4 regions of the Bradyrhizobium sp. SZCCHNRI3043 genome follow, and region 2 is predicted to be linked to each of the others. Evidence: predicted binding sites of a transcription regulator. Region 2 holds the regulator's gene; each other region holds the start of a gene.
What was found. Region 2 encodes PhoB, which activates phosphate uptake and scavenging genes when phosphate is short. Its sites were predicted from a motif close to TGTCATNNANCTGTCAT; they were not measured.
Positions count from the first base shown of each region.

Region 1 (7,196 bases), on a different contig from region 2:
GCGGGTCGATCGGCTGCGCCGGGAGCGGCGTCTCGACCGAGGGATCGCAGAACGTGTCGGCGACGGTGCCCTTGGTCAGGCCTGCGATGGCGACGATGTCACCGGCCTCGGCCTCGTCGAGCGGCACGCGCTCGATGCCGCGGAACGCGAGAATTTTGGAAATACGGCCCTGCTCGACGACCTTGCCCTCGGCGTTCAGCACCTTCACGGCCTGGTTGGGCTTGATGCTGCCCGAGGTGATGCGGCCGGTGATGATGCGCCCCAGGAAGTTGTTGGCCTCCAAGATGGTGCCGATCATGCGGAACGGCCCCTCTTCGACCGACGGCGCCGGCACATGGCGCAGCACCAGGTCGAACAGCGGCTGCATCCCGGCGTCCTTCGGACCTTCCGGGCTCTCGGCCATCCAACCCTGCTTGGCCGACCCGTACAGGATCGGGAAGTCGAGCTGCTCCTCGGACGCGTCGAGTGCGGCGAACAGGTCGAACACCTCGTTGATGACCTCGGTCGGACGGGCGTCGGGACGGTCGACCTTGTTGATGACGACGATCGGCTTGAGGCCGACCTTGAGCGCCTTGGAGACCACGAACTTGGTCTGCGGCAGCGGGCCCTCGGCGGCGTCGACCAGCACCAGGGCGCCGTCCACCATGTTCAGGATGCGCTCGACCTCGCCGCCGAAATCGGCGTGGCCGGGGGTGTCGACGATGTTGATGCGGGTGTCCTTCCACTGCACCGAGGCGGCCTTGGCCAGGATGGTGATGCCGCGCTCGCGCTCCAGGTCGTTCGAGTCCATGGCGCGCTCGGCAACCTTCTGGTTCTCGCGGAAGGTACCCGACTGCTGCAGGAGACGGTCAACCAGGGTGGTCTTGCCGTGGTCGACGTGGGCGATGATGGCGATGTTGCGAAGATTCATGGTCGGTGTCTTCTAAGCTTTCTCAAGAGCCCGTGCTCTGTCCCCGGCGGGGCGCGCGCTTTGTTATAGTCGAATCAAGCTGTTAGCTTTACGACGCGCGCTCGCGAAACTCGTTCGGCGGCAGGGGCCGGCAGCCCCAAATAGGAAGCCCGGCCAATCGACCGGGCAGACCTCACGCGTTGCGGCGCAATATAGGCAGAAAATGCCAAAAAACAATGACTGCTTTCAGGAACGAGGAGCGGTTTCCGAGCGGCTGGCTAACGCCTCCGCGACCGCACGCTTCCGGGCGGCGCGGTAGAAGACGAGACCAACCACTCCGACCGGCAATCCCACGAGGACCAGCACTGACAGCCGTCGGCTGCGCCTATGCGCGGAAAGTAAAAAACGCCTGCGGGCTCAGCCCGTCGCAGCCTGCTCGGTCGGATAGACGCCGCGCAGGACCTCCTCGAAATGGGTCTTCACGGCTTCGTTGCACAGGCAGGAGCGGCGCTTCAGCGCGTCGAAGTCGCGCACCATGAAGGCGCCGCGGCGGGTTTCGAGAATGCCCTCGGCTCGGAAGGTCTGGACGACCCGGCTGACATAGCTGCGGCCGACGCCGAGCAGCGTCGCCAGCTGCTCATGCGTCAGCGGCACGATCGGCTCGCCGTCGGTGCGGTCCATCGCGGCCACGATCCACTTCGCCGTCCGCTGCTCGATCGAATGAATCGCGTTGCAGGCGGTCGACTGGAACATCTGCGCCAGCATGCAATCGGCGTAGCGCGCGAACACGTTGCGGAGCGTCTTGGATTGCAGCTTGGCGGCCGCCAGGCGGGACAGTGGCAGCCGTGCAAACGGGCCGCCGAACTTGACGACGATCCGCGTATAGGCCGGCAGGAAGCCCTCGCTGACGATGCCGCCGACGGCGCCCTCGCGGCCGACCAGGATGGTCTCGACGTCGCGGCCGTCCTCATTGGGGACGAGATAGGACGTGAGCGCCGGCCCACAGGGAAAATGCACGATCTGCACGTCGTCCCCGGGATTGTAGAGCAGATCGTTCGGCGTTGCCTCGTCCTCCACCAGATATGGCGAGATCAGCGCGTAGTCGGCCGGACTCAGCCGCAGCAGCAGGTTGTTGTGGGGCCGCTCCCGGTTCAGCGTGGTTACACCCTGGCTCAGCATCGTCATCCCCTGCGCGCAACGCATGTGCGTGATTCGTGCTCCTTGTGTTCACAAGTGCACCGACACAGGAACTCTGATATGCTGCCTTGGTTCCAGGAACCCGCCAGCGCACTCAAGAGGAGACGCCGGCTGCGGCGCCCATCCCTCATCCTGGAACCCGCAGATCCCATGACCAGCTCGCAATCAGGCGTGCCCGAGCTTTATCAACATGTGCTGGTCGTCGAAGACGACCCCATCATTGCGCTCGGATTGGAAGACACGATTACCGACCTCGGCGTTCCCGACATCAGGATCGCAGCCGACGTCGCGACCGCGCTCGCCATGATCGCGGAGCGCACCCCGCAATTCGCATTGCTCGATGTCGGCCTGGTCCGCGAAAAGAGCTTTGCGATTGCCGAGCGGCTGACGGCGCTCGGCATTCCCTTCGCCTTCTCCACCGGCTATGGCGCCGACCGCGTGCCGGCCGCTTTCGCCGACCGGCCACGGCTGCCGAAGCCTTGCCCGACCGACGCGCTGGAGGCGGTGCTGCGGCGACGCGATTAGTTGCCGTCGCAGCACGCGATCGTCTTGCCGCCGGACAACGAGACCTCAGCCCAGCTTCGGATCGAGCGTGGTCGACCACAGCGCGACGTCGGCGCGATCCCGCAGGGTCACGGTCATCTGGCCCGTGGCGCCTTCGATCTTGACGTGGCCGAAGAACTGCATGCCGGCCGACGGCGGCAGATTCTGCTTGTCGAGGCCGGGCGCCTTGATGAACCGCACCTCGGGGCCGAAGGTGTTGTCGAGCTCGTTCGGACCGAACGTGCCGGCATGCAGCGGACCGGAGACGAACTCCCAGAATGGCTCGAAGTCCTGAAACTGCGCCTTGTTCGGATCGTAATAATGCGCGGCCGCGTAGTGCACGTCCGCCGTCAGCCACACCGTGTTCTGGATCGGCGCCGTCTTGATGAAGCGCAGGATCTCGGCAATCTCGAGCTCGCGGCCGCGCGCCGGGCCGTCACCCTGGGCGATGGCTTCCGAGCCCTTCTTGTTGGCTGCGTCGTCATAGACGATGATGCTGAGCGGCATGTCGGAGGCGATCACCTTCCAGGTCGCGCGCGAATTGAGCAGCGCCTGCTTCAGCCAGCGCATCTGCTCCGGCCCGATGAAGTAGGACGCCGGACCATATTTGTCCTCGAGATTGGGACCGTTGGCGCCGCGGTAGCTGCGCTCGTCGAGCACGAACACGTCGAGAAGCGGGCCGTAATTGATGGTGCGATAGACGCGCCCCGGCTCGATGATGCTCTCGCGCATGGGATACATCTCGTGGAAGGCGCGCGCCGCGCGGGCCGCGAGCAGCTGGATGTTGCGCTCCTTGTAGCTGGCCGGCAGCTCCTTGGAGGCCGACCAGTTGTTGGTGACCTCATGATCGTCCCACTGCACGAAGATCGGCACTTCGGCATTGAAGGCGCGGACGTTCTCGTCGAGGAAATTGTATTTGTGAGCGGCACGGAACTCGTCGAGCGTTTCGGCGACCTTCGCCTTCTCTTCCACGGTGAGGTTCTTCCACACCTTGTTGTCCGGCAGCTTCACCTCGGACTTGATCGGGCCATCGGCATAGATGGTGTCGCCGGAATGCAGGAAGAAGTCCGGGCGGTGCTTCTTCATCGTCGAGAAGGTGAACATGCCGCCATCGTCGGGGTTGATGCCCCAGCCCTGCCCCGCCACGTCGCCGCCCCAGACGAACGAGACGTCGCGCTTGTTGCCGGGCGCGGTGCGGAAGCGGCCAAGCGCGGCCTCGCTTTCGACCGCGACATGTGAAAGGTCGCGAAACTTGACGCGGTAGAAGATGTCCTGGCCGCTGGGCAGACCGTCGATCAGCATCTTGGCCGTGAAGTCGCTTTCCGGAAGTGCGGCGACCGGAGGCAGCGTACGCGCGTCCTTGAACGACTCGGTGGTCGCCACCTCGACCAGCATCTGCGACGGCCGGTCGGCACGCGCCCAGACCACGCCGCCATCCATGCCAACGTCGCCGGACTGCACGCCATGCGTGATCTGCGGCCGGTCGGCGGCGCGGCTCAGATAGGGCATCGCCAGCGTCGTGACGCCGGCTGCGGCGGCTGTCGACAGGAAGCGGCGGCGGGACAGGGCTGGGCGCGGTCGAGGAATGCGAAGCGTCATGCGGATCTCCTGGTCGGATCGCGCGCGGGAGCAGGCGCGAGCCACGGCCCGGCAGACCTAGAAAAGATTGATGACGCTGGAATTACACGCGGCGTCTTGGGCAGTGCGCGACACCGCCGCAAGGGGAGCGTGGCAGACCTCAGGTGCCGGCGGCACGCAACTGCGCGCCGGTTCGCTGCAGATTGGCGGGCATGCTCATCAGGATGAGCTTGCGATCGGCGACCGCGTTGTGGAACTGCTCGAGCGCGATGTTGAACGCGGTCAACGCCGCGTGCTCGATCGCGCCGTCCTCGAAGCAGGTCAGCGTGTTGCGCAAGATCTCGTCGGCCTCGGCCTGGAGCTGATCGAGCTCCTCGGTCGAATCGCACTTGCGCGCGATCGTGATCATCTCCAGCAGACGATCGCGCAGCGAGGTGTTGATGGTGCGTTCGTCGCGCTTGAGATAGCCGGCGAACCACGCGCCGGCCGAGCCCATCGCCGAAAGCGCCATCAGGCTCCACCAGATGTAGTCGCTGTAGCGGTCGAGGAAGGTCTTCTCCTCGCCGTCGACGAAGGCCGCCGCGCCGGGATGGACGGGGATCGCGGCGTCCTTGTCGGTGTCCGGCGTCTCGATCTTGGCGGCAAGCGGAAATTCCGACATCAGCTGCTGGCGCACCGAGAACAGCTGATGCGTGAACGTCGAGACCGCCGATTCGGCGAGGCCCTTGCGTGCCACGATGTGGTGATTGAAGCTGATCGTCTTCACTTCATCTTCAGGGCGATCGGGCGCCCCGCCGAACGCGCCGGCCGGAATCTCGGTGGCCTCGTATTCGGGATGGTTCTGTGCGATGGCTCCGGCGGAATCGATGGCCAGGAAGGTGGGGGGGCCGCCCTCCTTGGTGGCGGCGGCGATCGCATCCGCCGTGATCTTGCTGTTGATGGGACCGGCCGCCAGATAGACATCGGCCCTCTGGCTTCGGACCGCTTCGGCGGCCTCGGTGATCGGGAATTGGACGATCTCGACCTTGCCGGGGTCGACGCCATATTGGCGCAGGATGACCTTCAGCAGGTTCGCGTTCGCCGGCGTCCGGCCGATGATGCCGACTTTGTGGCCCGCGAGCTGCGAGATCTTCGTGATCTTGGCGCCACCCTTGCGGCTCTTGCCCTTGCCGGACGAGGGCACCCAGAGGACGACGACGTTCTTGCGCAGCGTCGCTACCGCCTGTGCGTTCTTTGGGACCTCCAGGTCGCCCCGCACGATCGCAAGATCCACCTTGGCGGCGGCCAGCGCCTGCGCGCTCTCGGCGGCGCCCTCGGTCGGAACCGGCCGCAGCCTGACGGAGGCGTGCGACTGGGAAAAGGCCTGGGTCAAGGCCTGGACGACCTTCAGGTCGTCGCTGTTGGGCGGACCGACCGCGATCTTGAGCACCACGGGACGCATCGCAAAATAGTAGGCACCCGTCAAAGCGCCGACGACCGCGAGGATCCCGGCGATGACGATGAACACGGCAGGGCGCATCCGTGAGCGCTGCGCTGGCGTGGTCTGAGTATCTACCAGATTCCCGTCCTCCGGTGGTCCCAGGCCCGGGCGATGCCACAGGCGGCTTCGTCTGGCCACGTCGTCCTTCGATAGAGCTGAACTGTAGCAAATTTCTTGTCCGCCCGGGGTGACATCTGCGTCATGGTTACCATCGCACCAGTTACCGCAGGATCGGGACAGTTCCGAGCCCCTCCCGGCATGGCGCCTGTGACAAGGCTCTGATCGGGATGCGTTTTCGGCTAGTCTTGGCAACCGGACACCGGCGCGATCCAGCCGGAGGTAGCCCCGCAATCGCCCGGACGCTGCCACGTGTCCGGTCGATTGCACCACAAGAGGAGATCGAGATGCCGCAACGATTGTCGGCGGAGGCACGCGCCACCGCCCTGCGGGAGCTTCCCGACTGGTCCGAGCTGGAGGGCCGTGAGGCCATCGCCCGCACCTTCACGTTCAAGAACTTCAACGAAGCGTTCGGCTTCATGACCCGGGTCGCGCTGGTCGCCGAGAAGCACGACCATCATCCCGAGTGGCGCAACGTCTACCGCACCGTCGAGGTGGTCCTCACGACCCATGACGCAGGCGGCGTGACCATGCGCGACATCGAGCTCGCCAAGGCGATGAATGCGATCGCCGCGACGATGCGCGGCTGAGGCCTTGGCGACGACGGCACGCGCCTTGCGGCCGGCGTCGCCATCACCACATCCGAGGGCGAGGACCGCGCCTCCAGCGCCGTCTGGAACCGGAGATCGGACATCATGTCGGATGCGACCGACTACAACGTTGGCTTCGAGCCCGCGGAGCGGCTGGCCCGGGATCGCGAGACCCTTCGCCGCCGCTTCTGGATCAAGTTCAAGACGGTTGTCGCGCGGTTGCCGTTCGCCGAGGAGCTGCTTGCGGCGTATTACTGCGCCTTCGACAAGGAGACACCGCGGCACGTCCAGGTCGCCCTGCTCGGCGCCATCGCCTACTTCGTCGTGCCGTTCGACTTCATGCCTGACGTGTTGCCCATCCTCGGCTTCACCGACGACGCGGCGGTGCTCGCCACCGCCATCCGCATGGTCGCCTCGAACATCACGCCCGACCATCATGCCGCGGCCCGCGCCGTACTCGCGCGGCTGGCGGCAGACAAGAACGCTGACGTCGCGAAGGACGGCGAGAATATCGGCTGACGGCGGCTCGGGCCGGCAAGCCGGGTTCCCGCAGTCAGCGCCTCGGAACGGCACAAAGGCAAGCAACAGCAAAAAGCCCCGCGTCCGCGGGGCTTTTCTCCTGATGGGACCTCGTTGAACGCTACGATCTCAGCGCTGGCCGCGCGCCTGGGCGCGGGCGCTGCCGGTCTTCTCGGCCTCCCAGGCCTGGTACTGCTTGAACAGCGCCTCGCGGTCGGCCTCGCTCGGCATCGCCCTGCCGGCGCTGCTCTGCTTCAGGAAGTCATCGAAGCGGTCGCGCTGT
Region 1 is NZ_JAUHID010000008.1:255,498-262,693, forward strand. It holds gene typA (translational GTPase TypA) at 1-910, opposite strand, end outside; gene QX124_RS18865 (Crp/Fnr family transcriptional regulator) at 1,307-2,068, opposite strand; gene QX124_RS18870 (response regulator) at 2,237-2,611, shown strand; gene QX124_RS18875 (alkaline phosphatase D family protein) at 2,657-4,228, opposite strand; gene QX124_RS18880 (TAXI family TRAP transporter solute-binding subunit) at 4,368-5,714, opposite strand; gene QX124_RS18885 (4a-hydroxytetrahydrobiopterin dehydratase) at 5,975-6,394, shown strand; gene QX124_RS18890 (YkvA family protein) at 6,500-6,913, shown strand; gene QX124_RS18895 (TAXI family TRAP transporter solute-binding subunit) at 7,043-7,196, opposite strand, start outside.
Region 1: QX124_RS18875 (alkaline phosphatase D family protein) is a predicted target of PhoB. The motif match lies at 4,299-4,315, and genes of this name have one in related genera.

Region 2 (7,196 bases):
GGCGCGGCGCCAGAGGTTCACGAACAGAATGAGGTTCGCCAACGCGATAAGCAGCAGGAAGCCGGACGATACCGACGTGCCGATGACGCCGCCGATCGCCCTGATCGCACTCTCTTCATCCAGGAGGTCGGCGCCGGCGATGAGGCTCACGACGATGGTGGCGATAACGACGACGCTGGAATGGCCGAGCGCAAAATAGAGGCCGGCGGCGCGCGGGGCGCTACCGTCCTGCACCAGCTTCCGCACGACGTTGTCGATGGCCGCGATGTGATCCGCATCGATCGCATGGCGCAGTCCGAGCAGCCAAGCCAGCATCGCGGTGCCGACGATGGCGGGCCGGTCGGCGTAGAGCGCGAACGCCCAGGCCCAGGCGAGCGCGTTGGCGGCGACCAGTCCGGCGACCAGCGCAACGGTCCGGCCGGGCTGCGACCGCCACCACAGCAGCCGCGCGGCCCGAGGATGATCAATTTGAACAATCGTCATACTCGGACTATAGCAAGAGCCAGGCCAGTTCGGTAAGGCCCCGCTGCAGGCGAAAGCTGCAGGAAAACCTGGGTGGCGCTTCCCGGACCGCCCTCTCGCTTGGCAACCCGCTATCCAGTCACGCACAGATCATGACCAGCGGCGGGACCTCGTCTCTCTCGCTCCTTCCCTCACCGCGCCGAGGCACTCTGCGCCGCGATCTCGCGGCGCACGACCGCCTCGAACTGGCTCGCGGGGGCGGCGAACATCAGCCGGGTCTCCTCGTGGAACGCCGAGAAGATGCCGACCACGGCAGGCTGCCCACCGACCTCGGCGAGGATCGGCGAGCCCGAATAGCCGAAATTGGCCAGACAATGCACCGTCAGCAGCATCCCGTCCTTGGTCATGCCGGCGCTGCAATTGCGCTGGCCGGTCGGCGAATAGCGCCGCTCCTGGCCATAGCCGATCTCGGAGATGGTGCCGGCCGTCGTCGCAGCCGCGAGCTCCTCGCGGGTCAGCGCCTTGACCGCCACCGGCTTCGACGGCAGCGCATCCTTCAGCACGATCAGCGCCCAATCGGCGGGCGAGCGGTCGAGCGACCATCTGTCGTGCCGGGTCGGGACGAAATCGGGCGCCACGATCAGCTTGTCGGCGACCGACGATGCCGCCGGCGTGCCACGGTTCATGCCGGCCAGGAAGCGGACATTGCCGGGGCTGACCTGCGCCACGCCGTTGAAGACGCAATGCGCGGCGGTGAGCACGACGCGCGGCGCCACCAGGGTGCCGGTGCACCAGCCGCCGCTCGAGTATTGCGCGACGGTGACGACGCCGATCGACGACGCCGGCCAGGAGGTGGGATCGACGACCTCGCCGATGTGGCGATCGAGCCCGAGCAGTTGCTCCGGACGCGGAGTGGCAATGCCCGCATCCGCCGATTCCGGTTTCGGCTGCCAGGACGCAATGGCGCTCTGGGCCTGGACGCGCTGCGGCTCGGTCAACCTGACCCGCTGCACGTCGCGGCCGGCCGATCGCACGCCACTACGGCCCGCCATCACCAGCCAGGCATAGCCCTGCACGACGTCCTGTTTCACACCGCGGCCGTCGAGCAGCATCAGGCCGAGCATGTATTGCGACTGGGCGAAGCCCTGCGCCGCCGCGCGGCTGAACCAGCGACTGGCTTCGCCGTAGTTCGAGGCAACACCCTCGCCATTGACGTAGGCGATGCCGAGATAATGTTGCGCGACGGCTAGCCCCTGATCGGCGGCCTTGCGGTACCAGGCCAGCGCCTCGCTCGGATTACGCGGCACGCCCCAGCCGAACGCCTGCATGAAGCCGACGTCGAACTGCGCCCGCGCATCGCCCTTGGCGGCCAGCGGCAGCAGCCGTCGCATCGCCGCCGCATGCTGCCCGTTGCCTGCCGCCGCGACCGCGTCTTCGAGCTCGGCGGCCGGGGCGCCCGCCGCGCCGCCGAGCAGCACGGCAAGAGATATGATGATGGTCTTGATCAAGGGCGTCCGCTGGGACCGAAACATCGTGACGGGCCACGAAGCAGACACGATCAAGACGGCGGCGGCGTGGCGGAAAGCGGACCGCGATCTCCTCAATCGGGCCCGCTCGCGCCTCACACCTGCTTCGTCCTCACGTCCGATCGCCCCTTACACCTGCTCGCTCTTGGCGAAGCGATCATCGAGCGCATAACCGGCGCCGCGCACGGTGCGGATCGGGTCCTGCTCGCGGCCGGGATTGAGCAGCTTGCGCAGGCGGCCGATATGGACGTCGACGGTGCGCTCGTCGATGTAGATGTCGCGGCCCCAGACGCTGTCGAGCAGCTGTTCGCGGCTGAACACGCGGCCGGGGTGCTCGAGGAAGAATTCGAGCAGGCGGTATTCGGTCGGGCCGAGATCGATCGGCCGCCCCGAGCGCGCCACGCGGCGTTTCTCGCGGTCGAGCTCGATGTCGCCATAGGACAGCACGGTCGCCAGCCGCTCCGGGCTCGCCCGCCGCAGCAGGCCTTTCACGCGCGCCAGGAGCTCCGGCACCGAGAACGGCTTGACGATGTAGTCGTCGGCGCCGGTGGCGAGTCCGCGCACGCGCTCGCTCTCCTCGCCGCGCGCCGTCAGCATGATGATCGGCAGTTGCCGGGTCTCGGAGCGCGCGCGCAGGCGGCGGCACAACTCGATGCCGGAGAGGCCCGGCAGCATCCAGTCGAGCACGACGAGATCCGGAACGCGCTCCTTCAGCCGCGTGTCGGCCTCGTCGCCGCGCGCCACGGTCTCGACCTCGTAGCCTTCGGCCTCGAGGTTGTAGCGCAGCAGCGTCGTCAGCGCCTCCTCGTCCTCCACCACCAGAATTCGGGCGCCCATGTCTGAACCGTCTCTCTTAGTTACCGGGAATCGTCGTCGCGAAGCTCGTCATGTCGCCCTTCGGGCGCTTGTCCATGATCTGCTGGCCTTCGATCATATAGAATACAGTCTCGGCGATGTTGGTCGCGTGATCGCCGATGCGCTCGATGTTCTTGGCGCAGAACATCAGGTGGATGCAGAACGAGATGTTGCGCGGATCCTCCATCATGTAGGTCAGGAGCTCGCGGAACAGCGAGGTGCAGATGGCGTCGACTTCCTCGTCGCCCTTCCACACCGTCATCGCCGCCGGCAGGTCATGCGCGGCATAGGCGTCCAGCACCGTCTTGACCTGCGACTGCACCAGATCGGTCATGTGCTCGAGGCCGCGGATCAGCTTCAGCGGATGGAAGTCGCTCTCCAGCGCCGCGACGCGCTTGCCGATGTTCTTGGCGAGGTCGCCGATGCGCTCCAGATCGGTCGCCACGCGCATCGCGCCGACGATCTCGCGCAGGTCGACCGCCATCGGCTGGCGACGGGCGATCGTGAGCACGGCGCGCTCCTCGATGATGCGCTGCAGCTTGTCGACCTCGGCGTCGGTGGCGACCACCTTCTGGCCGAGCGCGATGTCGCGCCGCACCAGCGCATCGACGGAATCGACGATCAGCCGCTCTGCGAGGCCGCCCATCTCCGATACCAGACGGGTGAGGTCCTGCAGATCGCTGTCGAACGCCTTGGCGGTATGTTCACTGGCCATGATGATCTCCTGAAGACAATGTCGTCGGCGTCAGCCGAACCGGCCGGTGATGTAATCCTGGGTCCGCCGATCACTCGGCGAGGTGAAGATCTTGCTGGTGTCGTCGAACTCGATCAGCTCGCCGAGATACATGAAGGCGGTCTTGTCGGAGACGCGCGCCGCCTGCTGCATGTTATGCGTCACGATGGCGATCGTATAGTTTTCGGCGAGCTCCTGGATCAGCTCCTCGACCTTGGCGGTCGAGATCGGATCGAGCGCCGAGCACGGCTCGTCGAACAAGATCACCTCCGGCCGGACCGCCACGGTGCGCGCGATGCACAGTCGCTGCTGCTGGCCGCCGGACAGCGACAGGCCCGAGGCGTTGAGCTTGTCCTTGACCTCGTTCCACAACGCGCCGCCGCGCAGCGCCTTCTCGACCCGGTCGTCCATCTCCGACTTCGATATCTTCTCATAGAGGCGGATGCCAAAGGCGATGTTCTCGTAGATCGTCATCGGGAACGGCGTCGGCTTCTGGAACACCATGCCGACCCGGGCGCGCAGCAGATTCAGATCGAGCTTGGGATCGAGGATGTTGGTGTTGTCGAGCATCAGCTGCCCGGTCGCGCGCTGGCCCGGATAGAGATCGTACATCCGGTTGAAGATGCGCAGCAGCGTGGACTTGCCGCAGCCGGACGGGCCGATGAACGCGGTGACGCGGTTGGTGCCCAGCGACAGGTTGATGTTCTTCAGCGCGTGATGGTCGCCGTAGTAGAAGTTGAGGTTGCGCGCAGTCACCTTGGCCGGCGCATCCGGAAGCGCCTTGCCGTGAAGAGCGTGATTGGGCTGACTGACGGAGACGGACAGTTCGGTCATTTGGTGTTCCTCTCGGCGCCGAGAATGCGTGCACCGATGTTCAGGGCGAGCACGGCCAGAGTGATGAGAAGGGCTCCGCTCCAGGCCAGTTGCTTCCAGTAGGCATAAGGGCTCTGGACGAAATTGTTGATGGTGACGGGCAGGTTCGCCATCGTCCTGGAAAGGTTGAGGCTCCAGAACTGGTTCGACAGCGCGGTGAACAGCAGAGGCGCGGTCTCGCCGGCGACGCGGGCGGTGGCAAGCAGCACGCCGGTGATGAGGCCCGAGCGCGCCGCCCGATAGGCGATGCGGCGGATCACCAGCGAGCGCGGCAGGCCGAGCGCAGACGCCGCCTCGCGCAGCGGGTTGGGCACGAGCAGCAGCATGTCCTCGGTGGTGCGCAGCACCACCGGGATCACGATGACCGCCAATGCAAGGGAACCCGCGAGTGCCGAGAAGCCGCCCATCGGCACCACGACCGCACCATAGATGAACAGGCCGATGATGATCGAGGGCGCCGACAGCAGGATGTCGTTGATGAAGCGGATCACCGAGGTCAGGCGGTCGTTGCGGCCGTATTCGGCGAGATAGGTGCCGGCGAACAGGCCGAGCGGCGCGCCGATGCCGACGCCGATGATCGTCATGATCAAGGAGCCGACGATGGCGTTGCGCAGGCCGCCTTCGCTGGAGCCGGGTGGCGGCGTGTCGGCGGCAAAAACCTGCAGGCTGAGGCCGGCGAGTCCGTTATAGAACAGCGTGAACAGGATCAGCGCCAGCCAGGTGACGCCGAACATCGCGGCGGCGACGCAGAGGCCGCGGATCACGATGTCCCTGCGGCGCCGGCGCGCATAGATCGGATTGACCGGCGCATCGAGTGTAAGCGTATCAGCGCTGGACATGGCTTATCTTCCCGCCTTGGCTTCGAGCCGCATGAGCATCAGCCGCGCGCTCGCCAGCACGAAGAAGGTGAGCACGAACAGCAGCAGACCGAGCAGGATCAGGCTCGACTGGTGCAGCCCGTCGCTCTCCTGGAATTCGGAGGCGATGGCGGCCGAGATCGTGGTGCCCGGCGCGAAGATCGAGGATGAGATCCGGAACGAGTTGCCGATGATGAAGGTCACCGCCATCGTTTCGCCGAGCGCACGGCCCAGCGCCAGCATGACGCCGCCGATGACGCCGACGCGGGTGTAGGGAATGACGACGCTGCGCACGACCTCCCAGGTGGTGCAGCCGACCCCGTAGGCGGCTTCCTTCAGCACCGGCGGGACGGTCTTGAACACGTCGACCGAGATCGAGGTGATGAACGGCAACACCATGATCGCCAGGATCAGCGAGGCGTTGAACAGGCTGAGATAGGACGGCGGACCGGCGAAGATGTCCTGCAGCACGGGGATGCCGGCGCAGAGATTGATCATGAACGGCTGGAACGTATAGGCCAGGAACGGCCCCAGCACGAAGAAGCCCCACATGCCGTAGATGATCGAAGGAATGCCGGCGAGCAGCTCGATCGCAAGTCCGATCGGACGGCGCAGCCATTGCGGGCACAGCTCGGTGAGGAAGATCGCAATGCCCAGACCGACCGGAATGGCGATCAGCATCGCGATGAAGGACGTGACCAAGGTGCCGTAGATAGGGCCGAGCGCGCCGAGCACCGGCGGATCGGCCGACGGCGCCCAGCGCCGCGTCCACAGGAATTCGAAGCCATATTCTCTCATGGCCGGCCATGCGCCAACGATGAGCGACAGGATGATGCCGCCCAGGATCAACAGGACGGAGATCGCGGACAGCCGCGTGATCCAATAGAAGGTCACGTCGCCGAGCTTGAAGGCGTTGAGCGCGCGTGCCCGGTCATAGGGTCCGGCAGCGGCCGCGATATCGCTGACTTCGGTCTGAACCGCCATCTCTGCCAATTCTGCCCCCTGTTCCTTGGACACGCCGCAACCCCGGTAGCGTCCCTCCCCCGGAGGCCGGGAGAGGGGATTTTCGATACGTCCAGCTCAGCTCTTGATGTCGGCCGACCAGGTCTTCTCGATCAGCTTCACGACGCTGTCGGGCATCGGGATGTAGTCGAGCTCCTCAGCCATCTTGCCGCCCTTCTCGAACGACCACTTGAAGAACTTGATGGCTTCGCCGGACGCCGCCTTGTCGGCCGGCTCCTTGTGCATCAGGATGAAGGTCGCCGCCGTCATCGGCCAGGACTTGTCGCCGGGCTGGTTGGCGAGGATCACGTAGTAGCCGGGGGCCTTGGCCCAGTCGGCATTCGCGGCCGCGGCCTGGAAGGCCTCGACGGTCGGCTGCACGGTCTTGCCGGCTTTGTTCATCATGCCGGTGTAGGTGAGCTTGTTCTGCTTGGCATAGGCGTACTCGACATAGCCGATCGAGTTCTTGGTCTGGCCGATGTTGCCGGACACACCCTCGTTGCCCTTGGCGCCGACACCGACCGGCCACTCGACGGCGGTGTTGAAGCCGATCTTGCTCTTCCAGTCGGCGCTCACCTCGGAGAGGTAGTAGGTGAAGTTGAAGGTCGTGCCCGAGCCGTCGGAGCGGCGGACCACGGCGATCGCATCGGACGGCAGCTTGACGCTGGGGTTGAGCTTCTTGATCGCGGCGTCATCCCACTTGGTGATCTTGCCGAGATAGATGTTGGCGAGCGTCTCGCCGTCCAGCACCATCTCGCCCGGCTTCACGCCCTCGAGGTTGACGACCGGCACGATGCCGCCCATCACCATCGGCCACTGCACCAGGCCGTCCTTCTCGAGCTGCTCGGCCTTGAGCGGCGCGTCGGTGGCGCCAAAGGTCACGGTCTT
Region 2 is NZ_JAUHID010000001.1:651,554-658,749, reverse strand. It holds gene QX124_RS03090 (HoxN/HupN/NixA family nickel/cobalt transporter) at 1-483, opposite strand, end outside; gene QX124_RS03085 (trypsin-like serine protease) at 654-1,970, opposite strand; gene phoB (phosphate regulon transcriptional regulator PhoB) at 2,118-2,825, opposite strand; gene phoU (phosphate signaling complex protein PhoU) at 2,842-3,558, opposite strand; gene pstB (phosphate ABC transporter ATP-binding protein PstB) at 3,589-4,410, opposite strand; gene pstA (phosphate ABC transporter permease PstA) at 4,407-5,288, opposite strand; gene pstC (phosphate ABC transporter permease subunit PstC) at 5,292-6,290, opposite strand; gene pstS (phosphate ABC transporter substrate-binding protein PstS) at 6,387-7,196, opposite strand, start outside.

Region 3 (7,196 bases), on a different contig from region 2:
CGACCAGGTCGAGCGAGCCGTCCTCGTGGTCGGCGGTGAACAGCCGGTCCAGGGTGAGCAGGCTGGAGAGCAGGGCACCGAGCCAGAGGATGGCGGGGCCGAGCCGAGTCAGGAGCGCCAGATCCGGCCCGACCGCGAATGGCATCAGCACCACGACGGTGAGGAAGAACAGCACGCCGATCAGCGCGCCGCCGCCGATGCGCAGCGCGATCCGGATGTCGCGGCGGATGAGGGCACCGAGCGCGGTCATGCGGGGAGGGCCTTGGCTGATTGCTTGATGGCAGATGGTGAGCCACGCTCCCTCCACCCGCAAACTGCGCTCCCTCCCTCCTTGTGGGGGAGGGCTGGGGAGGGGGGTGGCTCCGGGTGACGCTGCCGTTGTGGACGCCCACCCCCGACCCCTCCCCGCAAGGGGGAGGGGTCGGCGCGCCGATGGGACGTTGGTTGGTGCGACCGAATCTCGTCAAACAAGTTAGAGCGCGTCGTGGGGCACCCCCCTCCCTGACCCTCCCCCACAAGGGGGGAGGGAACGGAGAGAGCGGTGGGTGGGACTGCGAAGAGGCGAGAGGGAATCATCGAGCCTCCCCGATCCGCAGCTCGCGCGTGGCGATGCCGAGCGGTCCATGTGTCGCGGCCACGATCAGCCCGCCGCCAGCGAGATGCTCGCGCATCAGGCCGGCGAACATCGCCTGTCCGGCGATGTCGAGCGCGGCGGTCGGCTCGTCCAGCAGCCACAGCAGGCGCGGCACGGCCAGCAGGCGCGCCAGCGACAGGCGGCGGCGCTGGCCGGCGGACAGATAGGCGGCGGGCAGGTCGATGGCGTGCGCGATGCCCACCGCCGCCAAACAGTCGGGGATCGGCCGCGTGACGCCGCCGCCGAGGAATTCGGCCCAGAAGGTCAGGTTTTCGCGCACGCTGAGCGCCGGCTTCAGCGCGTCGCGGTGGCCGAGATAGTGCGCCTGCTCGGGCACCGTCAACTCGCCTTCGCCGCCCTCGATGGCGATGGAGCCGCCCGCCGGCAGCAGTAGGCCGGCGATCAGCCGCAGCAGTGATGTCTTGCCCGCACCATTGTGTCCGGTCACCGCCAGCGCCTCGCCCGCGAGCGCTTCGAACGCAAGTCCTGCGAACACCTCGCGGCCGCCGCGCACGCATCTGACGTCGCGGCCGAACAGTTTCGGAGACAGTGTTGGAGAAAGCTGCATGGCCCGTCGTGACAGCCCTTACGAAATTGATGGCTAGCGCGTGAGAATTTGTGGGTGATGCCACGTCGCGGCTTGCTTGTGGCTGTGGCGGCGCAGTTAGAAAGCTTCTATAAGCCCGACCTTGATGCAGCACACAATCGCCCGCTGCAAGCCATCCGGCGCCTCGCGCTGACGGTTCTTAAATACCCCCTCCGGGTATACAGATCAATTGGGATTTCCACGCATGACCTCGCTCGACAGCTTCAAGTGTCGCAAGACCCTCAAGGTCGGAACGAAGAGCTACATTTACTACAGCTTGCCCACAGCCGAGAAGAACGGTCTCAAGGACATCTCCAAGCTGCCCTATTCGATGAAGGTGCTGCTCGAGAATCTGCTGCGCAACGAGGACGGCCGCACCGTCACCAAGGACGACATTGTCGCGGTGTCGAAATGGCTGCGCAAGAAGTCGCTGGAGCACGAGATCGCCTTCCGTCCGGCGCGCGTGCTGATGCAGGATTTCACCGGCGTGCCTGCGGTGGTCGATCTCGCAGCGATGCGCAACGCGATGCAGAAGCTCGGCGGCGATGCCGAGAAGATCAACCCGCTGGTGCCGGTCGATCTCGTCATCGACCACTCGGTGATCGTGAACTACTTCGGTGACAACAAGGCGTTCGGCAAGAACGTCGCCGAGGAGTACAAGCAGAACCAGGAGCGCTACGAATTCCTGAAGTGGGGCCAGAAGGCGTTCTCGAACTTCTCCGTCGTGCCGCCCGGCACCGGCATCTGCCACCAGGTCAACCTCGAATACCTCGCGCAGACCGTCTGGACCAAGAAGGAGAAGATGACCGTCGGCCGCACCAAGGGCACCTTCGAGGTCGCCTATCCGGATTCGCTGGTCGGCACCGATTCGCACACCACGATGGTCAATGGTCTGGCCGTGCTCGGCTGGGGCGTCGGCGGCATCGAGGCTGAGGCCTGCATGCTCGGCCAGCCGCTGTCGATGCTGCTGCCCGACGTCGTCGGCTTCAAGCTGACCGGCGCGTTGAAGGAAGGCGTGACCGCGACCGACCTGGTGCTGACCGTCACCCAGATGCTGCGCAAGCTCGGCGTGGTCGGCAAGTTCGTCGAGTTCTTCGGGCCCGGCCTCGACCATCTCTCGGTCGCCGACAAGTCGACCATCGCCAACATGGCCCCCGAATATGGCGCGACCTGCGGCTTCTTCCCGGTCGACGCCGCCACCATCGACTATCTCAAGACCTCGGGCCGCAAGGGCCCGCGCGTCGCGCTGGTCGAGGCCTATGCCAAGGCGCAGGGCCTGTTCCGCACCGCCAAGTCGGCGGACCCGGTGTTCACGCAGACGCTGACCCTCGATCTCGCCGACGTCGTGCCGTCGATGGCTGGTCCGAAGCGTCCCGAGGGCCGCATCGCCCTGCCGGCGGTGGCCGAGGGCTTCGCCACCGCGCTGGCCGGCGAGTACAAGAAGAGCGATGCCGCGCAGCGCTTCCCCGTTGAGGGCAAGGACTTCGACATCGGCCATGGCGATGTCGTCATCGCCGCCATCACCTCCTGCACCAACACCTCGAACCCGAGCGTGCTGATCGGCGCCGGCCTCTTGGCCCGCAACGCCGCCGCCAAGGGCCTCAAGGCCAAGCCGTGGGTGAAGACCTCGCTCGCCCCGGGCAGCCAGGTGGTCGCCGAGTATCTGGCTAACTCCGGCCTGCAGAAGGACCTCGACAAGGTCGGCTTCAACCTGGTCGGTTTTGGCTGCACTACCTGCATCGGCAATTCAGGTCCGCTGCCGGAGGAGATCTCGAAGTCGATCAACGACAACGGCGTCGTCGCGGCGGCCGTGCTGTCCGGCAACCGCAACTTCGAAGGCCGCGTCTCGCCGGACGTGCAGGCCAACTACCTGGCCTCGCCGCCGCTGGTCGTGGCCTACGCGCTGGCCGGCACCGTGACCAAGGATCTTTCGGTCGAGCCGATCGGCATCGGCAAGGACAAGAAGCCGGTCTACCTGAAAGACATCTGGCCGACGACCAAGGAGGTCAACGACTTCGTCAAGAAATTCGTCAAGGCGTCGATTTTCAAGAAGCGCTACGCCGACGTGTTCAAGGGCGACACCAACTGGCGCAAGATCAAGACGGTCGAGAGCGAGACCTATCGCTGGAACATGTCGTCGACCTACGTGCAGAACCCGCCGTATTTCGACGGCATGAAGAAGGAGCCCGAGCCGATCAAGGACATCGTCGAGGCCCGCGTGCTGGCGCTGTTCGGCGACAAGATCACGACCGACCACATCTCGCCGGCCGGTTCGATCAAGCTGACCTCGCCCGCCGGTAAATTCCTCAGCGAGCACCAGGTCCGCCCGGCCGACTTCAACCAGTACGGCACGCGCCGCGGCAACCACGAGATCATGATGCGCGGCACCTTCGCCAACATCCGCATCAAGAACTTCATGCTCAAAGGTGCCGACGGCAACATTCCGGAAGGCGGCCTGACCAAGCACTGGCCCGACGGCGAGCAGATGTCGATCTACGACGCCGCGATGAAGTACCAGGAAGAGGGCGTGCCGCTGGTGGTGTTCGCCGGCGCCGAATACGGCAACGGCTCGTCGCGCGATTGGGCTGCGAAAGGTACCCGGCTGCTCGGCGTCCGCGCCGTGATCTGCCAGAGCTTCGAGCGCATCCATCGTTCGAACCTGGTCGGCATGGGTGTGCTCCCGCTCACCTTCCAGGAAGGCACGTCCTGGTCCTCGCTCGGCCTGAAGGGCGACGAGAAGGTCACCATCAAGGGCCTGCAGGGCGACCTGAAGCCGCGTCAAACCCTGACCGCCGAGATCGTGTCGGCCGACGGGGCGGCGCAGCAGGTGCCGCTGCTCTGCCGGATCGATACGCTGGACGAGCTGGACTACTATCGCAACGGCGGCATCCTGCACTACGTGCTGCGCAAGCTTGCTGCTTAACCAAAGCGCGACGCGACAGTTTGGCTCACTCTGAAGTGAGTAGCGGGTGATGAAGGAGGCGGCCTATGACAAAGGCCGCCTCCTTTTCGTTTGCAATCTATTAACTACGAGGGCGGCTTCGCAGATCATTGACGCGGCAGGGCGCAGCGGACCATGTTCCAGACAGGACAGTGACGATGAGTGGACAGATGTCGTGGTGGTCGCGCGCGGCGCTGAGTGTCTGTGCGGTCATCGCTTTCGTCCGGCCGGCTGCGTCCGATCCGCGTGCGGTGATCGAACTCTTCACGTCCCAGGGCTGTTCATCCTGCCCGCCGGCCGACAAGATCCTCGGCGAGCTCGCCAGAGATCCCTCGGTCATCGCGCTGTCCCTGCCGATCGACTACTGGGACTACCTGGGCTGGAAGGACACGCTGGCCGACTCCCGCTTCACGGCCCGGCAGCGGGCCTATTCCAGGGCGCGTGGCGATCGCGAAGTCTATACGCCGCAGGCGGTGGTCAACGGCTCCGTGCATGTGATCGGCAGCGACCGCGAGGCGATCGAAGGCGCCATCGAGGAGACCGTCCAGGGTGGCAGCGTGATGTCGGTGCCGGTGAGGCTGTCGGTCGACGGCCAGGACCTCACTGTCTCCGTGGCCGCGGCCAACGACCAGATGCCGCGCAAGCACGGCGAGGTCTGGGTCTGCTCGATCTCGCGGGTGGTCCCGATCTCGGTCGGCCGCGGCGAGAACAGCGGCCGTGATCTGACCTATTACAACGTCGTTCGCGGTCTTCAGAAGCTGGGTGACTGGAATGGTTCGCCGGTCAGATGGAGCGTGCCGCTGGAGAAGATCGCCCGCGAGGGCGTCGATGGCACCGTCGTCTATGTGCAGGACGGCAGTCGCGACCGCCCCGGCGCGATGCTCGGGGCCGCCTTTTCCGAGTTGCCATTGGTCGGACGGGCTTCAGCAACGGCGCGTGCTCCCGAGCGCTGATCTTCGGTCGTCCTGATCTTCGTTTCCCTTGACCTGCGGTAAGGCGCGTCACGTCCATAGGACGGAGGCGCGCCATAACATGTTCCGTGCAGCTCACGCCAAAAAAGCAAAAGGACCAACTTGCGTTGGCCCTTTGCCTTACTTGTGAATGGACCCGATCCTGACGACCCCGGGGGGCTGGGGGCTGAGGAATCCGGAACCGAAAGGACCGGGCCAACGCACATGAATCTTATGCCTAAGGTCGGGGGCGGTCGGTGGGCGGAAAGACGGCGCGATTATGATTCTGCTAACGATCCCGTGACGCTTGCGTGTTCGCGGAGTTCGCGCGGTTGGCATGCACGGCCGAACTTCAACAATGAAAACGGCCCCTTGCGGCTTCCGGCGGTTGGCGCGATCATGTCACACAGATGACAGGAGGACGCTCATGAACCTCACTCCGGAGGATGCCGACCCCAGCGAGAACCGCGCGGCGGCGCGCAACGCGGCCGCAGCGCCCAACCGGGTGACGTTCGATCGTCTCGAGCTGAATCGTATCCTCAACCTCTACGGCCGCATGGTCGCCGACGGTGAGTGGCGCGACTATTCGATCGACTTCCTGCGTGACCGGGCCGTCTTCTCCGTGTTTCGCCGGGCGTCCGAGGTGCCGATCTACCGCATCGAGAAGGACCCGCGGCTGGCGCGCAAGCAGGGCATGTACAGCGTGATCTCGGCCACCGGCCTGATCCTGCGCCGCGGTCATGAGCTCGAGCGCGTGCTGCTGGTGATCGCGCCGAAGCCGGCGCTGGTCTGATCCCACGCGCTCCGGCTGATCATGACATTCCGACTGGCGTTGCTTACGCCGGGACGTCGCTGCTCCCGGCCCCGAGCGGGCGCTGCATCATCACAGTATCGAGCCAGCGGCCGAATTTCAGGCCGACGCTCGGGTGGGTGCCGATCATCTGGAAGCCGCAGGCGGTATGCAGCCGGACCGAGCCGGCATTGGCGGAGTCGCCGATGACGGCGATCATCTGGCGAAAGCCTCCCTCCTCACAGGCGTCGATCAGCCGCCGCATCAGTCGCATTCCGATGCCACGACGCTGGCTGGCGGGGGCGAGATAGATCGAGTTCTCCACCGTGAAGCGATAGGCCGGGCGAGGCCGGTAAGGCCCCGCATAGGCATAGCCAACCACCTCTCCGTCCAGCAGGGCGGCGAAATAGGGAAAGCCGTCGTCGGTGAGCGCCCGGAAGCGGCGCGTCATTTCCGTCAGATCCGGAGGGTCGAGCTCGAAGGTGGCCGTGCCCTCGCGGACGGCCTGGCCGTAGATGACGGTGATGGTGGGAAGGTCGGCCTCCCGGGTGGGCCGGATCTCAATGTCGGACATGGTGGAAACATACCAAAGCGGACGCGGCGATCAATCCGGCCTCGCGGCATGGCTGCCGTCGCGCCCGCGCCGCGGTCGCAATTGGCTTGCGCAAACGAAAAGCCCCGGCGGTGAGGCCGGGGCTTCGAAGGTCGCTCGTGTGAGCCGCTGGCTCAGTCGCGCTGTCCGAGCAGCTGCAGCAGCAGCGTGAACAGGTTGATGAAGTTCAGGTACAGCGACAGGGCGCCGGTGATCGCTGCGCGCTCGGCAATGTCGCCGCCCGCGGAAGCGTAGCCGTAGATGTACTCGTTCTTCAGACGCTGCGTGTCCCAGGCGGTCAGGCCGGCGAACACGAACACGCCGATCACCGAGACGATGAACTGCAGCATCGAGCTCGCCAGGAACAGGTTCACGAGGCTCGCCAGCACGATGCCGACCAGGCCCATGAACAGGAACGAGCCCATGCCGGTCATGTCGCGCTTGGTCGTATAGCCGTACAGGCTGAGCGCGCCGAACGTCGCCGCGGTGATGAAGAACACCCGCACGATCGAGGTGTGAGTGTACACCAGGAAGATCGACGACAGCGAGATGCCCATCAAGGCCGAGAACACCCAGAACAGGATCTGCGCGGTCGACGGCGCCAGGCGGTTGATGCCGGCCGAGATCGCGAACACCATGACCAGTGGGGCCAGGATGAACAGCCACTTCAGCGGGCTCACGAACATCGCGTAGCCGAACTGCG
Region 3 is NZ_JAUHID010000008.1:130,808-138,003, reverse strand. It holds gene ccmB (heme exporter protein CcmB) at 1-250, opposite strand, end outside; gene ccmA (heme ABC exporter ATP-binding protein CcmA) at 573-1,202, opposite strand; gene acnA (aconitate hydratase AcnA) at 1,426-4,143, shown strand; gene QX124_RS18245 (DUF1223 domain-containing protein) at 4,332-5,114, shown strand; gene QX124_RS18240 (DUF2794 domain-containing protein) at 5,539-5,904, shown strand; gene QX124_RS18235 (GNAT family N-acetyltransferase) at 5,948-6,475, opposite strand; gene QX124_RS18230 (Bax inhibitor-1/YccA family protein) at 6,628-7,196, opposite strand, start outside.
Region 3: QX124_RS18240 (DUF2794 domain-containing protein) is a predicted target of PhoB. The motif match lies at 5,511-5,527, and genes of this name have one in related genera.

Region 4 (7,196 bases), on a different contig from region 2:
GAGGCCGGCCAGCAGCACGGCCGACTTGATCTGGGCCGAGGCGACGGGGGTGCGGTATTCGATCGGGACCGGGTTGCTGGCCCCCTGCAGGGTCAACGGCAGCTTGCCGCCCTCGGCGATGGCGGTGACCTTGGCGCCCATCAGCACCAGCGGGTCGAGGATGCGCCGCATCGGGCGGCTGCGCAGCGAGGCATCACCGTCGAAAACGGCCGAGATCGGGCAGCCGGCGACGGCGCCCATCACCAGCCGGCAGCCGGTGCCGGAGTTGCCGAAATCGAGCGGCGCGCTCGGCTGGGCGAAGCCGCCGACCCCAACGCCACGGACGGTCCACGCGAAGTCGCCGGTGCGTTCGACCTTCGCACCCAGGGCCCGCATCGATTGGGCGGTGTTGAGGACGTCTTCGCCCTCGAGCAGGCCGGAAATTCGGGTCTCGCCGACCGACAATGCCCCCAGGATCAGCGCCCGGTGCGAGATCGACTTGTCGCCGGGCACGCGAATCGTGCCCGAGAGGGGCCCGGAGGCGCGTGATTCCAGGGAAGTCGGGGCGATTGACGTGCTCACGGCAGGATCCTCGTGTTTCGGACGCGGCAGGTATCACAGCCCCCGCCCTCCGTCACGAGCGGTGATTTTCCCGTTGACAGCGCTATTGACAGCGGCGCGGCAACTAGCCAAGTGAGACACCGCTTTTCAGACATTGCCAGGACGCCTGCACGTGGCCAAATCCGAGCTCGGAACCAAACGCATTTGCCCGACGACGGGCAAAAAGTTCTATGACCTCAACAAGAACCCGGTGATCTCGCCCTACACCGGCGAGGTCGTGCCGATCGCGCCGGTGGCTCCGACCCGCGCGATGCGCGGCGAGGCTGCGCGTGCCGCTGCGGCGGCCGACGTGGTCGAGCCCGCCGAGGCCGAGGAGTTGGTGTCGCTCGAGGAGGCCGATGCCGAGGAGAACACCGGCAAGGTCAAGGCCGTCGTGCCTGAGACCGAGGACGACATCGAGATCGACGAGACCCTCGACGACGACGAGGATGATGACTCGACCTTCATCGCCGACGAGGAAGAAGGCGACGAGGACGTGACCGACATCATCGGTGATGTCGGCGGCGACGAAGAATAATCGTCGAAGACACTTGAGATCAGCCGCGAACTGTGGTTCACGGTGCTCCCCGGCGGTCACCCAGACCGCCGGCTCGGTTCAGGGGCCATAGCTCAGCTGGGAGAGCGCTTGCATGGCATGCAAGAGGTCGGCGGTTCGATCCCGCCTGGCTCCACCAGCCTTCGCTCGCTTCGCGAGCTTCGGCTCGGCAAGCCACCCCAATCTGCCAATTGCGCGAAGCGAGTGAAGGCTGTCGCGCCGTAGCCTGGACGCCGCAGCCCTGTTGGGCGGAGGCGGGAAGGCGAAGGCGGACCTTCAACGTTCGCGAGCTTCGGCTCGGCAAGCCACCCCAATCTGCCAATTGCGCGAAGCGAGTGAAGGCTGTCGCGCCGTAGCCTGGACGCCGCAGCCCTGTTGGGCGGAGGCGGGAAGGCGAAGGCGGACCTGATTGATCCACCGCGTCTCGTTAGCGGGCAATTCCAAGAAGTAGCTAGACTCCACGTGTAAGCTCACCAAAATGCCGGCCTGAACCGCACTATGGACGCGCGCGGGCATGAAGTTCGTCTATATTCTCGAAAGTTTGGATGGTGAGCACTTCTACGCTGGAATCACCGACGACGTTCCGGCCCGAGTCACGAAGCACAATGCCGGTGAAGTTCCGCATACGTCAAAATTTCGGCCATGGAGGCTCAAGACATACGTCGCCTTCAACGACGTAAAGCAGGCAGTTGCTTTTGAGAAATATCTCAAGTCCGGTTCAGGCCGCGCTTTCGCTAAGAAGCGCCTTTAGGGCCCTCACCCCTCCACCGCCGCATTCAAATGCTCCCGCAGGCGCACCAGCTTGCCGTGCAGGTCGGCCAGTTCCGCGAGCGAGCAGCCCGTCGCATCCAGGATCGCGGGCGGCACGATCGACCTTGCCTTGTCGCGTAGTCCCGCGCCCTGGGCGGTGAGGGTGACGATCACCTGACGCTCGTCCTCGGCCGATCGTGTCCGCCTGATGAAATGCAGCGCCTCCATCCGCTTCAGCAGCGGCGTCAGCGTGCCGGAATCCAGGAATAGCCGCTCGCCGATCTCCTTCACCGACAGGCCGTCGCGCTCCCACAGCACCAGCATCACCAGATATTGCGGATAGGTGAGGCCGAGACGGTCGAGCAAAGGCTTGTAGACCCGGTTGAAGGCATGGGCGGTTGAATAGACGGCGAAGCAGAGCTGGTTGCCGAGCTGGAGCGGCAGGTCTGCCGCGGACTTCTTTCGCATCGAGGTCACCACAGGTCGATCCTATCGGCATCTTGAGCCCGCACGCCTCGGGTCGACAACGGGCCCGGCGCCCCGATCACGAATTTTCTACCGAACAATTATATTGTTCACAATTTAATTGTGTGCAATATGGTTCCACTGAATTCGTCCATCCAACCCGGGAGACACCCCATGTCCGTGAACGTGCTCTACAAGACCAGCGCCAAGGCGACCGGCGGCCGCGACGGCGAAGCCGCGACCCTCGACGGCTCGCTCAAGGTCAAGCTCTCCACCCCGAAGGAGCTCGGCGGCGGCGGTGGCGCCGGCAACAATCCGGAGCAGTTGTTCGCGGCCGGCTATGCGGCCTGCTTCATCGGCGCGATGAAGTTTGTCGGCTCGCAGGGCGGCCCGAAGGTTCCCGCCGACACGTCGGTGACCTCGACCGTCGGCATCGGCCCGCGTTCAGAAGGCGGCTTCGGCATCACCGTCGAGCTCGCGGTGTCGCTGCCCGGCCTCGCCAAGGCCGACGCCGAGGCTCTGGTCGCCAAGGCGCACGAGGTGTGCCCCTATTCCAACGCCACGCGCGGCAATGTCGATGTCAAGCTGACCGTCGTCTGAGGCTGAATTCCGCCCTGCGGCAGCGTTTTCCCGCGTCCGCCGCAGGGCAGGCCTCGCGTTTTCGCGACGGCGCCATTCGGCGAGCCGCGTTTGCACCAGCGCCGCAGCAATGCTTAATGGCCGCGAGCTGAAACCAACCTCGCGACATCCGATGACACCCCAATTTGCTCCCGGCGCCATGGCCGGACTGCGCGTGATCGATCTGACGCGCGTGCTCGGCGGGCCCTACTGCACACAGATCCTGGCCGATCACGGCGCCGACGTGATCAAGGTCGAACCGCCGGCCGGCGACGAGGTCCGCGACTGGGGCCCTCCCTTCCACGACGAAGACGCTGCCTATTTCGTCGGGATCAACCGCAACAAGCGTTCGATCGGCCTCGATCTCGCTTCCGAGGGTGGCCGCGTCGTGCTGATGCGGATGCTCGAGACCGCCGACGTGCTGATCGAGAACTTCAAGCCCGGCACCTTGGAGAAGTGGGGCATCGGCAGCGACACACTGCGCGAGAAATTCCCGAAGCTGGTGCACTGCCGCATCTGCGGCTTCGGCGCCGACGGTCCGCGCGGCGGCAATCCCGGCTATGACGCGATCATCCAGGCGATGACCGGCATGATCGCCGCGACCGGCTCGTCGCAGAGCGGACCGATGCGGATCGGCGTGCCGCTGGTCGACATCACCACCGGACTCTATGCCGCGATCGGCATCCTGATGGCGCTGTCGGAACGGCAGCGCTCTGGGCTCGGCCAGTTCCTCGAGGTCACGCTGTATGAGACCGGCCTCGCGATCATGCATCCGCATACCGCAAACTACTTCATGCACGGCAAGCCGCCGTCGCTGACCGGCAACGAGCATCCGAACCTCGTTCCCTACGCGATCTTCCCGACCAAGACGGACGATATCTTCATCGGCGTCGGCAATGACGGCACCTTCCGCAAGCTCGCCAAGGAGATCGGCCGGCCGGAGCTCGGCACCGATCCGCGCTTCGCCCGCAACAAGGATCGCGTCGCCAATCGCGAGGCGCTGCGCGCCGAGCTCGCCGCCGTCTTCAGCCAATTCGAGGCGGAGCCGCTGTGCGACCGGCTGCTCGCGGCCGGCCTGCCGGCGGGACCCGTGCAGAAGATCGACCAGGCGCTGACCAATCCGCACACGATCTACCGCGGCGATGTCATCGAAAAGGACTGGTACAAGGGCGTCGCGTCGCCGATCCGGCTCGAACGCACCAAGCCGACCCTGCGCTCCACGCCGCCGAAGTTCAGCCAGCATGCGCAGGAGGTGCTCAGCGAGTTCGGCTATTCGGAGCACGAGATCCAGGCCCTGCTGTCCCAGGGCACGGTGTGCGCCGAGCGCAAGCGCTGAAGCGCCATCAGCCTGTCGTCTCCCCACGCTAGCGTCGCCTGGGGCATCGCCCCGGCGCCGCGCTGTCTCGCGCAAGTCGCGGCATTCCGCCGCGAAGCCGCGACGAACGCGCTTTCCGCTGACGGTCCAACCGGTTATACATTCACAAAACTGTCATCTCGCGCTGCTACGGCCGCGACGCCGATGACGTTCCATGGGAGGTATTTTTTAATGTCACTTCGACAATTCTGGACCGCCGCCGCTGCGGCAGCCACGCTGGTCCTTGGCGCCGCCGCACCCGCACATGCGGTGACGGAGATTCAGTGGTGGCACGCGATGACCGGCGCCAACAATGACGTCATCGTCAAGCTCGCCAACGATTTCAACACCTCGCAGACCGACTACAAGGTCGTTCCGACCTACAAGGGCAACTACGCCGACACGATGAATGCCGGCATTGCCGCCTTCCGCGCCGGCAATGCGCCGCATATCATGCAGGTGTTCGAGGTCGGGACCGCCACGATGATGGCCGCCACCGGCGCCGTGAAGCCGGTCTACAAGCTGATGCAGGACGCCAGCGAGAAGTTCGATCCCAAGAGCTACCTGCCGGCCATCACCGGCTACTATTCGACCTCGAAGGGCGAAATGCTCTCCTTCCCCTTCAACTCCTCGTCCACCGTCATGTGGGTCAATCTCGACGAGCTGAAGAAGGTCAACGCCGAGATCCCGAAGACCTGGCCCGAGCTGTTCGAGACCGCCAAGAAGCTGAAGGCGGCCGGCCATCCGACCTGCGGCTTCTCCGGCTCGTGGGTCACCTGGGTCAATCTCGAGCAGCTCTCCGCCTGGCACAACGTGCCGCTCGCCAGCAAGGCGAACGGTCTCGACGGCTTCGACACCGTGCTGGAGTTCAACGGTCCGCTGCAGGTGAAGCATCTCGAAAACCTGGTCGAGCTGCAGAAGGACAAGACCTACGACTATGCCGGCCGCACCAACACCGGCGAGGGCCGCTTCACCTCGGGCGAATGCCCGATCTACCTGACCTCGTCGGCGTTCTTCGGCAACGTCAAGGCGCAGGCCAAGTTCGCCTTCACCGCTGCGCCGATGCCCTATTATCCCGACGCCAAGGGCGCACCGCAGAACTCGATCATCGGCGGCGCCTCGCTCTGGGTGATGGGCGGCAAGAGCGCGGACGAATACAAGGGCGTGGCGAAGTTCCTGACCTTCCTCTCGGACACCGATCGTCAGGTCTATATCCACAAGGCCTCGGGCTATCTGCCGATCACCAAGGCGGCCTACGCGAAGGCCAAGGCCGAGGGCTTCTACAAGGATCAGCCCTACCTGGAGACGCCGCTGCTCGAATTGACCAACAAGGAGCCGACGGAGAATTCCCGCGGCCTGCGTCTTGGCAACATGGTGCAACTGCGTGACGTCTGGTCGGAGGAGATCGAGCAGGCTCTGGCCGGCAAGAAGACCGCCAAGCAGGCGCTGGACGCCGCGGTCGAGCGCGGCAACCAGATGCTGCGCCAGTTCGAAAAGACGGCCGTGAAGTGAGGCCAAGAGCCGGCAGGCCACCCGCGGCCTGCCGGCTCGCCGACCGACCATGCAGAAGAACGCCATCTTCCAATCAAAACTGCTGCCGTTCGTGCTGGTCGCTCCCCAGCTCGCGATCGTGCTGATTTTCTTCTATTGGCCCGCGATCCAGGCCGTCATCCAGTCGTTCCTGCTGCAGGACGCGTTCGGCCTGTCCACGAGCTTCGTCTGGTTCGAGAACTACGCCGACCTGCTCAGTCAGCCGGACTATTTTCAAGCCATTCTCCGCACCTTCGGCTTCTCCTTCGCCATCGCACTCTCGTCGCTCTCGGTCGCGCTGCTGCTCGCGGTCATGGCGGACAAGCCGCTGCGCGGCGTCACGCTGTACCGGACGCTGCTGATCTGGCCCTACGCGGTCGCGCCGCCGGTGGTGGGCGTGCTCTGGATCTTCATGCTGCATCCGTCGCTCGGCGTGATCTCGCGCTATCTGCGCGCGATGGGCATCGACTGGAATCCGCTGCTCGACGGCGACCAGGCGGCGTTGCAGATCATCCTCGCGGCCGCCTGGAAGCAGATCTCCTACAACTTCCTGTTCTTCCTCGCCGGGCTGCAGAGCATCCCCCGCAGCGTGCTCGAGGCCGCCGCGATCGACGGCGCGCGGCCGATGCGGCGGTTCTGGACCGTGACCTTCCCGCTGCTGTCGCCGACCATCTTTTTCCTGCTGGTGATCAACATCGTCTACGCCTTCTTCGAGACGTTCGGCATCATCGACACGATGACCCGTGGCGGCCCGGGCAAGTCCACCGAGACGCTGGTCTACAAGGTCTACACGGACGGCCTGCTCGGCGGCAATCTCGGCTCGTCGGCCGCACAATCCGTCGTTCTGATGGTCATCGTCATCGTGCTGACGGCGATCCAGTTCCGCTTCGTCGAGCGCAAGGTGACCTACTGATGGTCGAGCAAGAAGGCATTCGACGCTACGTCGCGCACGCCATCCTGTGGATCGGAATCGCGATCGTGGCGTTCCCGGTGTATCTCGCGTTCGTCGCCTCGACGCAGGACAATGCGGTCATCGCCAACGGGCAGATGTCGCTGCTGCCGGGCGGGCACTTCCTGTCGACCTACTATCAGACCATCTTCGTCGGCACGAGCGGCTCGACCCGCGAGCCGGTGGCGACCATGCTGCTGAACTCGCTGGTCATGGCGCTGCTGATCGCCGTCGGCAAGATTGCGATCTCGATCATCTCGGCCTATGCGGTCGTCTACTTCCGCTTCCCGTTCCGCATGCCGATCTTCTGGCTGATCTTCATCACCCTCATGCTGCCGGTCGAGGTGCGCATCTATCCGACCTACAAGATCGTCGCCGACCTGCACATGCTCGAC
Region 4 is NZ_JAUHID010000016.1:114,289-121,484, reverse strand. It holds gene aroA (3-phosphoshikimate 1-carboxyvinyltransferase) at 1-561, opposite strand, end outside; gene QX124_RS25490 (TIGR02300 family protein) at 713-1,117, shown strand; tRNA gene QX124_RS25485 (tRNA-Ala) at 1,199-1,274, shown strand; gene QX124_RS25480 (GIY-YIG nuclease family protein) at 1,650-1,886, shown strand; gene QX124_RS25475 (MarR family transcriptional regulator) at 1,892-2,353, opposite strand; gene QX124_RS25470 (organic hydroperoxide resistance protein) at 2,525-2,950, shown strand; gene QX124_RS25465 (CaiB/BaiF CoA-transferase family protein) at 3,102-4,304, shown strand; gene ugpB (sn-glycerol-3-phosphate ABC transporter substrate-binding protein UgpB) at 4,515-5,834, shown strand; gene ugpA (sn-glycerol-3-phosphate ABC transporter permease UgpA) at 5,884-6,765, shown strand; gene ugpE (sn-glycerol-3-phosphate ABC transporter permease UgpE) at 6,765-7,196, shown strand, end outside.
Region 4: ugpB (sn-glycerol-3-phosphate ABC transporter substrate-binding protein UgpB) is a predicted target of PhoB. The motif match lies at 4,445-4,461, and genes of this name have one in related genera.